3 regions of the Sporomusa sp. 246TCP1 genome follow, and region 1 is predicted to be linked to each of the others. Evidence: riboswitches for the same ligand, from Rfam matches in the RefSeq annotation. Region 1 holds a riboswitch; each other region holds the start of a gene.

What was found. Region 1 has a riboswitch for thiamine pyrophosphate ahead of thiC (phosphomethylpyrimidine synthase ThiC). Riboswitches for the same ligand answer to the same signal wherever they lie in the genome.
Region 2: it holds a riboswitch for thiamine pyrophosphate, as region 1 does, so the genes downstream of both, thiT (energy-coupled thiamine transporter ThiT) here and thiC (phosphomethylpyrimidine synthase ThiC) in region 1, are expected to answer to the same signal.
Region 3: it holds a riboswitch for thiamine pyrophosphate, as region 1 does, so the genes downstream of both, cytX (putative hydroxymethylpyrimidine transporter CytX) here and thiC (phosphomethylpyrimidine synthase ThiC) in region 1, are expected to answer to the same signal.

What each region holds. Positions count from the first base shown of each region.
Region 1 covers NZ_CM170492.1:333,188-338,344, reverse strand. The annotation lists gene pyc (pyruvate carboxylase) at 1-2,080, shown strand, start outside; TPP riboswitch at 2,098-2,198, shown strand; gene thiC (phosphomethylpyrimidine synthase ThiC) at 2,270-3,568, shown strand; gene AC1ECB_RS01610 (ADP-ribosylglycohydrolase family protein) at 3,674-4,450, opposite strand; gene AC1ECB_RS01605 (hypothetical protein) at 4,927-5,157, shown strand, end outside.
Region 2 covers NZ_CM170492.1:2,431,837-2,436,993, forward strand. The annotation lists gene AC1ECB_RS11690 (uracil-xanthine permease family protein) at 1-377, opposite strand, end outside; gene AC1ECB_RS11695 (thiamine diphosphokinase) at 601-1,320, shown strand; TPP riboswitch at 1,391-1,495, shown strand; gene thiT (energy-coupled thiamine transporter ThiT) at 1,559-2,221, shown strand; gene AC1ECB_RS11705 (heavy metal translocating P-type ATPase) at 2,226-4,664, opposite strand; gene AC1ECB_RS11710 (ArsR/SmtB family transcription factor) at 5,059-5,157, opposite strand, start outside.
Region 3 covers NZ_CM170492.1:4,155,166-4,160,322, reverse strand. The annotation lists gene AC1ECB_RS19650 (class I SAM-dependent methyltransferase) at 1-251, shown strand, start outside; gene AC1ECB_RS19645 (autotransporter outer membrane beta-barrel domain-containing protein) at 274-1,917, shown strand; TPP riboswitch at 2,044-2,155, shown strand; gene cytX (putative hydroxymethylpyrimidine transporter CytX) at 2,221-3,435, shown strand; gene thiM (hydroxyethylthiazole kinase) at 3,414-4,226, shown strand; gene thiE (thiamine phosphate synthase) at 4,219-4,848, shown strand; gene AC1ECB_RS19625 (CCA tRNA nucleotidyltransferase) at 4,974-5,157, shown strand, end outside.

The sequences.
Region 1 (5,157 bases):
GTTTATATTTTCACCACCCCAGGACAGAGGTACTAAGCTGCTTACCTATCTGGCCGAAACCACGGTAAATGGGTTCCCTGGAATTGCCAAACGTCCCAAACCAAGTTTCCCACCCCCCCGCCGGTTACACGCCCCTGATGCGCCTCTTACTAACGGCACCAAACAAATCCTGGACAGCCAGGGACCGCAAGGTCTGGTATCCTGGATTAAAGATCAAAAAGAGGTTCTATTGACAGACACTACGCTGCGGGATGCCCATCAATCACTCTTGGCTACCCGGATGCGAACCCATGATATGCTCAACATTATTGCCCCTACTGCCCATATGCTGCCTAATTTATTTTCTCTGGAAATGTGGGGCGGAGCTACTTTTGATGTAGCCTACCGGTTTTTAAATGAAGACCCCTGGAAGCGTCTGGAGGCCTTGCGAGCCCAGGCCCCCAATATCTTATTCCAAATGCTATTCCGTGCTTCCAATGCAGTTGGTTACACCAGTTATCCGGATAACGTAATTCGCGCGTTTGTTGCCCAAGCGGCGTCAGCAGGTATCGACGTATTCCGTATTTTCGACAGTTTAAACTGGCTTGATGCCATGATCGTTTCCATCGATGCAGTACGCCAGTCCGGCAAGGTCGCAGAGGTTGCCTTGTGCTATGCAGGCGATATTCTGGACCCGTCGCGCTCTAAGTATGACCTGAAATATTATGTAAATATGGCAAAAGAAGTTGAACAAGCCGGCGCGCATATTTTGGCCATCAAAGATATGGCTGGATTATTAAAACCTGAGGCCGCCTACAGGCTGATTTCGGCCCTTAAAGAGGCTGTAGACCTGCCTATCCACTTGCATATGCATGACACCAGCGGTAACGGAATTTACACATACGCCCGGGCCATTGATGCCGGTGTAGACATTGTAGATACTGCCATCTCCTCGTTAGCCGGCATGTCATCCCAACCCAGCAGTAACAGCTTATACTACGCCTTACAGGGCCATGACAGGCAACCCCACGTGAATATTGACAGCTTAAATAAATTATCCCACTACTGGGAAGATGTTCGCACCCATTATAAAGATTTTGAAAGCAGTCTCCTTTTCCCTAACCCCGAGGTTTATCAGCATGAGATGCCTGGTGGTCAATATAGCAACCTCAAGCAGCAAGCCAAATCGCTAGGGCTAGAAAGCCAGTGGGATCGCGTCAAAGAAGTATATCGTCAAGTTAATGACATGTTTGGCGATCTTATCAAAGTAACTCCTTCATCCAAAATCGTTGGCGACATGGCCCTGTTCATGGTTGAAAATAACCTGACAGAAGACGACATTTACAAAACCGGTGATAGTTTAGACTTCCCTAACTCTGTCGTGGAATTCTTCTCCGGGCAGATTGGCCAGCCATACCAGGGATTCCCCCAAGAACTGCAGCGCATTATACTGAAGGGTAAAGCGCCCTTAACCAAACGTCCTGGTGAACTACTGGAAGATACCAACTTTGACCAAATCCGTAATAAACTATCCGATGTTCTGACTCGCCCGGTAACCGAAAAGGATGTGCTTGCTTACTCCCTCTACCCCAAAGTATTCTTAGATTGGGTTAAATTGACTGCAATCTATGGTGATGTGTCGATGTTAGATACCCCAACCTTTTTCCATGGCTTACTCCCACGCGAGGAACTCCAAGTCGATATTGAGGAAGGTAAAACACTTGTAATTAAGTTTATATCTATAGAAGAACCACTTCCTGACGGCACGCGGATTGTCAACTTTGAGCTTAACGGCTTACCACGCGAAGTTATTGTTAAGGATCGAAGCTTCAAAGCCATTACGACTACGAAAATAAAAGCGGAAAGGGACAATCCTGGCCAGCTTGGTGCTTCTATGACCGGAAAAGTAATTAAAATTATGGTGAAAAGAGGAGATCCTGTTAAAAAAGGCGAATACTTACTTGTTACTGAAGCCATGAAAATGGAAACAACGATACAATCTCCATTTGATGGTGTAGTTAAAGAGCTTTATGTAAAACCTCAGGATTCTGTAGAAACAGGCGATTTATTAATCGAACTCGTGAAGATAGCAGAAGCATAAAGCGTAGTTCCTGTCATAGTTATAGCTAGGGGTGCCAGATGTGGCTGAGAGGAATTCAATTCCAACCCTCGAACCTGATGTGGTTAATACCACCGTAGGAAAGCTTTATACCAAACTAAAAGAAGCTTGCCCACGTTTTCTCCCCCTCTGCTATAACTAAAAATACACTCATAGAGGAAGGGGAAAAATATGTATACTACACAAATGGATGCCGCGAAAAGAGGCATTATTACCGAACAAATGCGTATCGTAGCTCAGGAGGAAAATATCGATATTGAGCTATTACGCCAACTAGTAGCAAATGGCCGTGTTGCTATTCCTGCCAATAAGCAGCATACTAGTCTTAGTCCCAAAGGGGTTGGGGAAAAACTACGCACCAAAATCAACGTCAACCTTGGAGTTTCCAAAGACTGCTGCAACCTTGAACTTGAATTAGAAAAAGTAAAAAAAGCCATTGACCTCAAAGCGGAAGCGATTATGGATTTGAGCTGTTACGGTAAAACTCAGGAATTTCGGCGCAAATTGATTGAAATATCCCCCATCATGATCGGCACTGTACCTATGTATGATGCCGTCGGCATGCTTGATAAGGAGCTAAAGGACATCACCGTCGATGAATTTTTCTCGGTTGTTGAACGTCATGCTAAAGACGGTGTGGATTTTATGACCATTCACTGTGGTATGAACCGCCAAACAGCCGAACGGGTGAAAAAAAATAAGCGTCTCACCAACATTGTTTCCCGGGGAGGTTCACTTCTTTTTGCCTGGATGGAATTAAACAAGCAGGAAAACCCCTTCTATGAATATTACGACAGACTGCTGGACATCTGTGAAAAGTATGATGTGACTATCAGCTTGGGGGATGCCTGTCGTCCTGGTTCGATTAATGACTCTACTGACGCTGCCCAAATTGAAGAACTCATTACCCTTGGCGAACTAACCAAACGCGCCTGGGCCAGAAATGTGCAAATCATGATCGAAGGCCCCGGCCATATGGCAATTAATGAAATTGCTGCTAACATGCAATTAGAAAAACGTTTATGCCATGGTGCTCCCTTCTATGTGTTAGGACCACTAGTCACCGATGTCGCCCCCGGTTATGACCATATTACCAGCGCGATTGGTGGTGCCATTGCTGCGGCAAATGGCGCAGACTTCCTCTGTTATGTTACTCCGGCTGAGCATCTTCGCTTGCCCAATCTTGATGATATGAAAGAAGGCATCATCGCTGCCCGCATTGCTGCTCACGCCGCCGACATTGCCAAAGGAATTCCTGGTGCCCGCGACTGGGATAATCAAATGAGTGCCGCCCGGGCCGATGTAGACTTCTCCCGCATGATTGAATTATCGATTGACCCGGAAAAGGCCAGAAAGTATCGGGAAGAATCTGTACCTGAATGTGAAGATACCTGTACCATGTGCGGTAAAATGTGCCCTATGAAGAATATGAAAAAAATACTCAACGGGGATGACTTGAGTATTTTATAAGTTAGTGTACACTAATTACCTCAAAAGCTCTGTATTCTGCATTTAGCAGGTACAGAGCTTTTTTGCAGCTTAAGCCAAGGTTCAGGTTCTGAGTCAACCCTCCGCTTAAGCTTCTCTATTCATATATTTTTTCTCAAATGCTACTACAATTGCCCTTAATCTTTCATCAAGCTTCTTGATAGCCATCTCGCGGATGTCATCAGGAATACCAAAAAAGGCTTGCGCAATTCCCCCTGCTATACAGGCAATTGTATCACTATCCCCGCCTACAGAAATAGCATTTCTTAAAGCGTCTTCATAATCCCTGGCCTCTAAAAAGGCTATAATAGCAATCGGAACTGATCCCTGACAGGACACATCAAAACCATAATTAGGACGAATATCACTAATCTTTTGGTGAAGATCATAATCAAACTGCTTGATAATAAATTCTTTTATTTCGTTCTTCGAACTGTTGTTTCTCGCTAAATAAATAGCTGCTGCTGTTGCCTGGGCTCCTTTAATACCTTCAGGGTGATTATGGGTTACTGCCGCTGATTTTTCCGCCTCCCCCATAACCTCTGCCAAATTATTAAAAGCAAAACCGATAGGACTAACGCGCATAGCCGAGCCGTTTCCCCAACTATTGTACGAATCAGTACTATTTGATCGAGCCCAAGCTGCAAACTTCGGCCCATATCCTACTGTTGGGTACAGACTATAGTGCTCTTTAAACTTCTCAACATAGGATTTTCCGGATAATAAACTATCTGCTACTGCACAAGTTAGTACCGTATCATCTGTAAAAACAGATGCCGCTTGAAATAACGGAAATTTCTTGTCCTTTCGATTGTTCCACTCGTAAACTGAGCCAATAATATCTCCGGCAATTGAACCGATCATTGATTTTCCCCCCAATACGGACCGTACGCTCTCGGAAACCCGAGATATTATATGGATCAAGGCAGTTAGCCTTGGTCTTTTTGTATTTTCCTCCACCGAAATATACATTTTAATAATAATACTTGACAAATCAGAATCACCCCAATAATCGCGATGGAAGCACTTATTAGCCTACCTTCTCTGATGGTGGTGATTTTTTTGTTGAAAATGACTCGTTCTCATCAACAATTTCAGGATTTTCTGAAAGAACAATTGCAAATCCACTACTTAAAACGTGGTTTTTTAGAGCCGGTTTTGCTCCAACAAAAAGCCCTAGCCAGTATTTGGTGCAGCGATTTATCAAGAGTCACGGAAATTGTCGCTCATCGCTATTCCAAATCTTTCGGTCCCATTGCACGCGACCCGACCGATATGTTCCGCTCTTTACTGCTTATGGAATTACTCCATGAACGCTCCATTGACACTGGGTCAATTCCATGCGTTCGACGCCCATTTTTGCGGTCCTCAGCGGGTTTCTACCGGATGATGTTCCGGGGGTTGGTACTTTCTATGATTTTATCAAGCGCCTGTGGCTGTCTTCTTCGACACATCTTGCCAACATAGTCCGCAGGCCCCGGCGAAAACCCAAGAAGGGTAAGAAAAAAGGAGAAAAGTCACCACTTAAAAAACCTGGCGTCGTCAAGCGATTGATCGACCGCTATCTCGAA
Region 2 (5,157 bases), 2.1 Mb from region 1:
ATCAATATCTGAGATAGGCCAGCTACTATGGTCATACCAAACATCAGTGGAAAACCACCGGCCTTCACTGCCATTACAGAAGCAGGAAAGTAAGGCGCACCAGTTTCCTGTGCACAAAAATATCCGGAACCAAGCGGCCCTTTATGGCATGCCTGCATCAGTGTGCCAATTCCCATGGCAACCATCATCAGGCTGACAACGCTTTGCGCCAATTCGGTTGTACCTCCAATAGCCGAAACAATGAGCACCGGAAATATCAAATCAACCGACAACATAATAATTTGCTGTAAGACCAAAGGAATAAATGATCTTAATGGCATGCTATCTTCTACTCCATACACTAAATTCGCTGGTTTTTTGGGCTTGTCTTCCGGCAATATGTCCACACTCCTCTTAAAATAAAGAAAAAATAAATTAAATAAAAATCTCTACCTTGCTATTAGAAAATTCCACAAAGCTATAATAAATCCTTTTCATGGCTGTTGCCTAATTATCTGGAATGTCATTTTTACCAGTGCCCTTTTAGGGTAAAGAAGGATTATAAGGCAAAGAGGGTGAAGTAAACAATCTGAAGAATTGGAAATTGGACAGGTGTAAAAAATGGTGCATAGTTTAAAACTACCGCAAGCTGAGCTTACATTTAGAAAACCACTGCCAAAGGTAACGCTGATGATGACTGCAGGCGGGAGACCGCCAGAAAAAAAATGGTTTCAAAAAATAGCAAAAGGTTTCCCCGTATGGTGTATTGATAGTGGTATCCATATTTGTCAGCAAACTGGTATAACACCGGCACGAATTATCGGTGATGGCGACAGCGCCAGCCCGGAAGCATGGGCTTGGGGGAAGAGTCTGAATGTTCCTGTTGAGATATATCCTGAAGATAAGGATTATACCGATCTTCAGCTTGCTATGCTTAGAGCGAAAGAAATGTATGGTACGACTACCGCGGTTGTCTCCGGTGTATGGGGAGGACGGTTTGACCATGCTTTTAGCAACATACAAACATTAGCCGGTTGGGAAACATTGGGCGTCAAAGGTATTGCCGCTGATGAATCTGAAGTCTTGTTTTTTTTATCAGACCAAGATACAGTAATGATAAAAGCTGAGATAATACCTGATATCATATCTTTGATTTCCCTATCAAACTGCTGTTTAGGTGTTACGATTGACGGTGTACGCTGGCCTTTACAAAAAGCCGAACTCCAACGCAACCTGCCTTACGCAATTAGTAATCAACCGTTAGGCGATTGCCAGGAAGCATCTGTGTCAGTGGATAAAGGCTTATTGGGAGTTTATTTACAATGGAAGCGTGAAAAATAAGAACAAAAGTTACAAAACTTATAAATTACTTGCTGTGTTAATAAAACAGTGTTATTATGGAATAAAATACCAAATATGCTAGGGGTGCCTCCGGGCTGAGAGATGAAATCAGTATTTCATTAACCCTTAACCTGATCTGGGTAATACCAGCGTAGGGAAGCGACTTGCAAGTAACAGGAAAAAGCCGCAGTCCTACAAAGAGACTGCGGCTTATACTAATTCAATGGAAGGTAAAGGTATGAAAAGCAACTTGGTAGACAACATAGCAACGATTGCCGCAAGCCCGGCTACGCTATTGACTCTAGGGGGAGTCATTTTGTTAGTCGTAGCGTTGCTGCGGATGAAGAAGGTTACATTCAACGCCCGGATGATGGCTCATATCGGACTTGCACTTGCTCTGGCCGCCATTCTGCACGCATTTAAACTATACAATATGCCTCAGGGGGGCAGCCTAACTCTCGGCAGTATGATTCCTATACTCCTTATGGCGTTTTTTTACGGTCCCGAGGTCGGGTATCTCACCGGGTTTTTATATGGTTTGATTAATTTGATCCAAGATCCCTATGTCTTGCATCCGATACAGGTGTTATTTGATTACCCGTTACCCTTTATGGCTTTAGGCTTAGCAGGGTATTTCAAAGACCAGTATCTGTTGGGAACTGTCGTTGGTATTATTGGCCGGTTTATATTCCATTATCTTTCCGGTATCGTGTTTTTTACCAGCTATGCGCCGCCGGGGGTATCGCCATATCTATATTCATTCCTATTTAACGCAAGCTATCTAAGTGTGGAATGCATTGTTTGCGTAATTATCATGCGAATGCTGCCAATTGAACGAATTGAAATGACCATTAGACGACAGAGACAAGTCAGCAACAAATTTAAAGAGAACCAAATTTAACTACTTACTTTATTTCCCGCGCCAGGCGCATACCGTTTAGTGTTACCAAAAGCGAAGCGCCGGTGTCGGCTAACACTGCCAGCCACAAATTGACGAAACCAGCGAAAGTGCCCAGCACAAACAATAATTTTATCACCAAAGAAAAGGTAACATTCTGCTTGATAATTGCCACCGTCTTGCGACTGAGCTTCATAACATAGGCCAGTTTGCTCAGATCATCGGACATGAGCGCAATATCGGCTGTTTCCAGCGCCGTATCTGATCCGGCCACCCCCATAGCAATACCCACAGTGGCTGTAGCCATGGCAGGAGCGTCGTTGACGCCGTCCCCCACCATGGCTACGCTGCCATACTTATGAGCCAATTGTTTTAAAGCCGACACTTTGTCTTCCGGCAGCAGTTCGCTATAAAAAGCATCTATATTTAATTTATCAGCAATAGCTGCTGCCACCCGCTTGTTATCACCAGTCAGCATCGCCATATTTTTCACTCCGGCGGCCTGTAGCGCGGCAAGCGCCTTCATACTATTTTCCCGCAATGTATCAGCGACAGCAATGGCACCCAGTACTTGCTGCTTTGTACCGACCAGCATCACAGTCTTGCCTTGCTGTTCCAACTGAATCAACTGCTCTTCGTAGCTCGCCAAGGCGTGCCCGATTTCTTCAAATAAGCGGCGATTGCCGACATACACCGTCTGATCGTCTACATTGGCCTGGGCTCCCCGGCCAATGAGTGCCTTAAATTTGATTACTGACTTTAAAGGTGCATTACCAGCTTTGGCAACAATCGCCTGGGCCAGCGGGTGCTCTGACCACCTTTCGACCGCCGCGGCCAACAGTAACAGTTCTTCTTTGGCTATACCGGTTAACGGCATCACATCGGTCACCATCGGTTTACCAATGGTCAGCGTCCCAGTTTTGTCAAAGGCCACTGCCTGAATGCGCCCCATCTGTTCTAAATATGCCCCACCCTTAATCAACACCCCGCGCCGCGAAGCATTGCCGATAGCGGATACAATCGATACTGGTGTGGAAATGACCAGTGCGCACGGACAAGAGATGACCAGCAACACTAATGCCCGGTAAAACCAAAGATCAAAGGATTGATTGAACACAAGCGACGGAATGAACATCAAACCTAACGACGCCAGAATAACGGCCGGTGTATAGTATTTGGCAAAAATATCAACAAACTGCTGCATAGGTGCCTTGTCCGCCTGCGCCTCTTCCACCATGTGCATGATTTTAGCCAGTGTCGAGTCGGCGGTCAGTTTGGTGACAGCGATTTCTAAAGCACCCTGTTCATTGACTGTTCCGGCATACACCAGATCACCGACCTGTTTTTCCACCGGCATGGACTCGCCGGTAATCGGTGCCTGATTAACGGTAGAAATGCCGTTCACAACATTACCATCCATAGCAATGCGCTCGCCCGGTTTGACGATAATGACATCGCCAACCACAATTTCTGCCACTGACAGCCGCAGTTCCTGACCATCCCGCCGCACCAGCGCTTCCCGCGGCGCTAAGTCCATCAAGGAGCGAATAGATTCCCTGGTTTTATCCAACGTATAGGCCTGCAGGGCATTGCCCAGCGAAAACAGGAACACAACGGTTGCACCCTCACTCCATTCCCCGATGGCTACTGCGCCAACGACTGCAATGGTCATAAGGAAATTGGTATCCATAGTCAGGCTTTTAAGACCATATAGACCACTCTTTGCCACATGATACCCGCCGACAGCTATAGCCGCAAAATAGAGTGGAATAATAATATCTTCACTCATCCCGACCCAATCCAACAGGATGGCGGCCAGCAAAGCGACCCCGGAAATACTCGTAGCCATCGTTCGCGGCTTGCGCCACCATGCACCGACCGGCTGAGCGCCAAGCCGGGCAGCCGGCCCGTCACTGACCGCCTGATAACCCGCCTGCTGTACAGCTTTGATAATCTTGGAATCGGTCAGAGCATGCTCGACCATCAATTTGCCGGCGCCAAAATTTACTGTGGCTGACCGGACCCCGGCTAAAGCGGTAATCTTTTTCTCCAGTTTAGCGGCGCAGTCAGCGCAGTCCATTCCCGCAATCCTAAGCACCGACGTATGATATCCCGGCGCGTCCTGGGCAACCTGCAGTATCGCCGCACTATAGCCAAAGCCGCTTACGGTTTTGGTAATCTGGGCCACCTCTAAAAGTGTCTTATCATACACTACTTTTAGCTTGGCCGCCGCAAAATTTACTTGGGCCTCCTGCACGCCCGGCAGTTTGCGGATGCCTTTCTCCAGTTTAGCCGCGCAGTCGGCGCAATCCAGCCCGTCAATACTAAAAGTACTATTCATCAAATTGGTACTATCTATAGCGGCTGCTGCCTCAGCCGTCGAGGCGACAACATCACGCGAACTGTAGCAGCATCCACAATGACATGCTTCGGTCTGAGTTTTCATAATCATTATCCCTCCTTGTATGCTGGTTACTTAATTTTTTGTAATTATATGATTATATGTTCATATGTATCATAATAAATGATTACATGCCTTCTTGTCAAGTCCGGGATTGCATGTACGCAACGATAGCATATTACGAGTGTGATATGTTGACACTTTTCTACCTATTAGTATGCCAATGGCTTTTGCCAAATATCTATCTGTAGCATTGCTTTCCAGACACCGTCTTTAGGCGGCTTACGGGCAGGACTTGATGGTGATGGCAAATTGATAACGTAAACATCAAACAAGAAGGTAGATAAAAACAAGAGCAAAACCTGATGTATAATACTACTCAAGTTTTGCTCTGTTTTGTTCTTGCTTGAATCTGCAGATTCCAAGCCACTTTATAGTTCTAGGTGTGGTTGATATGCTCTAACCCTTGGCACATCAGACCCACTACATGCTCGTCATCCAATGAATACCAAGCCACTTTACCATCCTTGCGGAACTT
Region 3 (5,157 bases), 2.2 Mb from region 1:
ATGCCGTAAAATGGCTCAGGAGTGATGGTTATCTTTATGTAAGCTTTATGGAAGGAAAGCAGGCTGGCTTTGAGACGACCAGTTTTTCTTTACAGCCGCTATATTTTAATTATTTTCAAGAAGCTAAAATCGATGCTATTCTAAAAGTGAATGGAATCGATTGCTTTCATAGTGTACGGCAAAATTATTTAGAGCCAGATGGGAGTAGCACTACAGATGTTTTCCTGTTTGGGAAAAAACAGCAGAGATAGATTTTGGTGAAAGGAGCTGACTATGTTAATGCACGCGAATAAAAGTAGTTTCATAAATTGGCAGAAACAATTCGCGACCACCGTTATCAGTGTAGCAATATTGCTGTTTAGCATCACACCAGTTGCTGCCGAGTCCCAGCAGGTTATGGACTGGAATAGTGCGCTCGCTGCAATTGATGCCCAGATTCAGGCCCAAGGAACCAGCCCGGCGCAGACTGTGAGTGGCCAGAGTGCAGTGAACATTGTTCCTGGTGTTACTGATGCTTTGTTAGAACAAAAAAGACAAATTTTGCTAGTTGCGGGTTTTACTAATTTTTCCAGAAAAAATTACTATAGTAATTTTTATTCGTTTACAAGTACGCCAGGTATTACTGATACAGCGGTTCGGATTGTGGAAACTGAGCAAGACATGAAATTAGTCCGCAGGGGCAATCATCTGAAATCAGATGAGATTACCCAGGGTTATTTAGGCGCATGGTGGTCAGATAAATACTATTCTGTGGCAGATTCACGCAATGCACAGGCGATATTGGCTGGCTGGGGTTCTGATTTACAGGATATTTATGTAATTTCCGTACCAAAGGGAACTGAGCTTATTGCCGGTACCGCAGCGCCAATGGCTGCTGGCAGTGAATATCGCAGTGGGGGAGCGTATCAGTATTGGAAACGTAGCGGTCAACCGGAAAATACAATGTCCTGGCTGGTATATGCTTTGTATGCGCCTAATTATCTATCAGGTTATAGTGCGGCAATTACCAATGGGCAAAACCTAAGCCGGGGGATTATTGACGATTTAGACCTGCATATGTATGAGCTGCGTAATTCTCAGGTCGTAGCAGGTAAAGAAAATAATACTATTTGGGTAAGTCCTTTTGGCAATGATACAAGCTACAGGAATGGTTCTGGATCCAACTATCATGCTCAGACGAAAGGCATGCAGTTGGGCTGGGAAAAACTAGTTAATGGGGCTGTTGTTGGGGAAAAGAATAAAATGTATGTTGGTTTCATTGCTGGACATGGAGAAACTAATCAAAGGAATACGGCAAGTAATGTGAAGAATGAGATAACAGGAAATTATGGTGGCCTCTATTCCGTAATCAGGATGCCAGTGGAGGCCGGCCATTCCGGTTATTTTAATGCAGTCTTACTATATGGCAACCTGGATTTTACCAACAATGTGCCAGGTTATTATGGGTATGGTCTTAAACAGCAGTATTCGGGACGGCTATTTGTTACTTCGCTGGAGCATGGTGTGACTTTTCAACAGCAACATGGTCTGGTACTGGAACCACAGGTGCAATTATCGTATATTGGTATTCATCAGAGAGACTTTACCGATAATGTGGGAGCAAATGTGTCGTTAAAAAAAGGTGATTCTGTACAAGGGCGGCTGGGCCTGCAACTGCGCAAGGCGGTAATGCAAAGTAACGGAACAGTAATGACTACCTCGCTCGGGGTACATTATATTCATGAGTTTAAGAGTGATAATGCAGCCGATATTTCGGGTGAGCAAAGCCAAAACAGACTTGGAAGCAATATGTACCAAATTAATTTGGGGTTAAAGGCTGGTTTAAGTGGCAATTTATATCTAGACGGACAATTCAGCAAGCTATTTGGTGATAAGCGTGGTTGTCAGGGAAATCTGTCCTTAAAAGGATATTGGTAAGAGTCGAACGTGCTTTGCACCTGTTTACTAGACAGTATTTTATCATTTGTAATAATTTGTTAGTAAATTGCTTGTAGATAGTTGAAAATGGTGATTAGATATGTTACGATGAGCCTAAAAGAATATTGACATTTCAAGGGGTGCTGGAAAGGCCGGCTGAGATATAGATCTAATAAAATCTATGACCCTTTAACCTGATCTGGATAATGCCAGCGTAGGGATGATGGTATAGAGTGTTTTGTACTTTAAGCGCATCCTTGTGGGTGTGCTTTTTATTTTTTATAAAAAGGAGTGTTATATTGAATGTCGAATGAAAATAGTACATTAGGGTTTAATCATTACTTGTTTTTGTGGTTTGGTGCGGCTGTATCTATTGCTGAGATTCTAACAGGCGGACTCTTGGCTCCACTTGGTTTTTACAATGGCGTAGCAGCTATTGTGACTGGCCATGTGGTCGGAACTGGTATTTTAGTGTTGGGTGGGGTAATTGGTACTCAGGAGCGGATACCGGCGCTGGTATCAACTCGGATTTCTTTTGGCGAATATGGGTCTTATTTATTTTCAGTGTTAAATGTTTTGCAATTGGTTGGGTGGACGGCAGTTATGATTATTGCGGCTGCCCGCTCAGCGAACGAGATTGGTAAGCTGCTCTGGGGATTGGACCAGCTTTCTGTATGGACAATTAGCATTGGTGGCTTAGTCCTCATATGGATTGTACTTGGCCGGGAAGGTGGCCTGAAAAAAGCCAATATGGTGGCTGTTTTCCTTTTGCTTGGTATCACCATCGTGTTAAGTACTGTTGTATTTAAAAATAGCGCTGCGTTAACTGCGCCACCTGCCGGGGGCCTGTCTTTCGGCCAGGCCGTAGAATTAAGTGTTATTATGCCGCTTTCCTGGCTGCCCTTGATTGCGGATTATACACGCTTTGCCAAAAACAAAAAAAGTGCCGCCTGGGGGAGTGGCTTGGGTTACTTTGCTGGCAGCTGCTGGATGTATATTATTGGACTGGGAGCTGCCATAGCTGCTGGCAATGCAGAACCTTCGTCCATGATGCTGGCTGCTAATCTTGGGCTGGCTGCACTAGGAATTGTAGTCTTGGCAACGGTAACAACTACTTTTTTGGATGCCTATTCCGCAGGTGTGAGTTTTGCAAATATGTTTCCTAAACTCAATGAGAAACGGGTAGCTTTAGTTATGACGGTGATTGGCACAATAGCTGCTTTGTGGTTTAATATTGAGCAGTATGAGAATTTCCTCCTGGCTATTGGCTCTGTTTTTGCACCCTTATTTGCCGTTTTGTTGACAGAGTATTTTATTATAAAAAATCGCAAGGTTCAAGCTAAAATACTAATTAACTGGGGAGCGCTACTTATTTGGGCGCTAGGAGTAGGCCTGTACTATCAGTTTATTAAGCTGGACTTTGTGCTGGGCGCTACCATACCAGTAATGATAATAACAGCGTTACTATATAAAGTAACATGGGGGGTTACGAAACAATGGAAATACTGCAAAAAATAGCAGATAGCCTCTTAACCTTGAAGACTAAGAAACCACTGGTGCATCATTTAACTAATTACGTTACGGTAAATGATTGTGCCAATATAACCCTGGCGATTGGTGCTTCGCCAGTTATGGCTGATGATATTGAGGAAGTAGAAGAAATGGTGTCATTTGCGGCTGCCTTGGTAATAAATATTGGAACGTTGAATTCCCGGAGTATTGAATCCATGGTAGCTGCCGGCAAAAAAGCCAGGGAGAAAAAAATCCCCATTATTTTTGACCCAGTGGGGGTGGGCGCTACCGCTCTTCGTACAGCTACGGCTAAGAGAATTATTCAGGAGGTTTGTCCTACGGTGATTCGTGGCAATATGTCGGAGCTGAAAATGATTGCCGGCGTTGCTGCAGATATCAAGGGTGTTGATTCTGTTGCTGATGAGGTAGACGGAGAAAAGGTGGCGCGGCAGCTTTCGCAAAAACTGGGCTGCGTAATTGCTATTACTGGTAAGCAGGATATTATTGCCGGCGGGGAACGGGTGTGTCGTATTGATAATGGACATGCTATCTTGTCGCAGGTAACAGGTACAGGTTGTATGGCCACTTCTTTGATTGCTTGTTACTGTGGCGCAACAGACGATTGGTTTACCGGCGCAGTTGCCGGTGTGATGACCATGGGCTTAGCTGGTGAGTTGGCGCACCAATCATTACAGGTGGGAGAAGGTATTGGAACCTTCCGGGTTCGCTTGTTTGATGCAGTATGGTCGTTGACGCCGGAAGTCATAAGGAAAGGTGGTAGAATTACGAATGGATAAAAGGAATTGTAACTATTCTTTATACTTAGTAACAGACAGAGGTTTACTTGGCGATAAAGATCTTGCGAAAACTGTGGAACAAGCGATTCAGGGTGGCGTTACGGTGGTACAGGTAAGAGAGAAGAATCTGTCCTCAGCAGAATTTTATCAAGTGGCTTTAGTGATAAAAGGTGTTACGGAAAAATATGGTGTGCCGCTGATTGTGAATGATCGGGCAGATATTGCGTTGGCGGTAGATGCGGCTGGGCTTCATATTGGACAGGAAGATCTACCTGTGGCAGTGGCAAGGAAAATGTTAGGGCCTGATAAGATTATTGGTGTATCTGCGGCAACGCTGGCAGAAGCTTTGCTGGCGCAAGAACAAGGTGCTGACTATCTTGGTGTCGGAGCCGTATTCCCTACAAATACTAAGGATGATGCCGATAGTGTCAGTTTGGCAGAATTGGAAGCTATAAAAGCTAAGGTAAAGATTCCCATTGTTGCTATTGGCGGAATTAATGGAAGTAATATCCGTGATGTCATGAATACAGGTGTAGATGGGGTGGCAGTGGTATCAGTCATTGTTGCTGCAGCAGATCCTAAGGCAGCGACTTGTAAGCTTTACCAATTGATGAAGCAATAGAACAAGGTAAACTTGCACCTGGTAACGAAATGACAATCATACAAACCCCAGGCTCCAGAACTGGAGCCTGGGGTTTGTATGTATTGAGTATTAAATGAAAAATATAATCAGGGGGGACGATCCTGGTGAATAGTAATGTCGTAACAGAGCGAACTTTTGCGGAAATCATTCTGGCGAATGGGGGACGCCTTTATAGAGTGGGTGGCTGTGTTCGTGATATGGTGAGAGGAATTGCGCCGAAAGATATTGATTTCTGTGTAGTTGGCATGGTTAAGAAAAACTTTAAAAAACTCTTCCCTGAAGCCGATG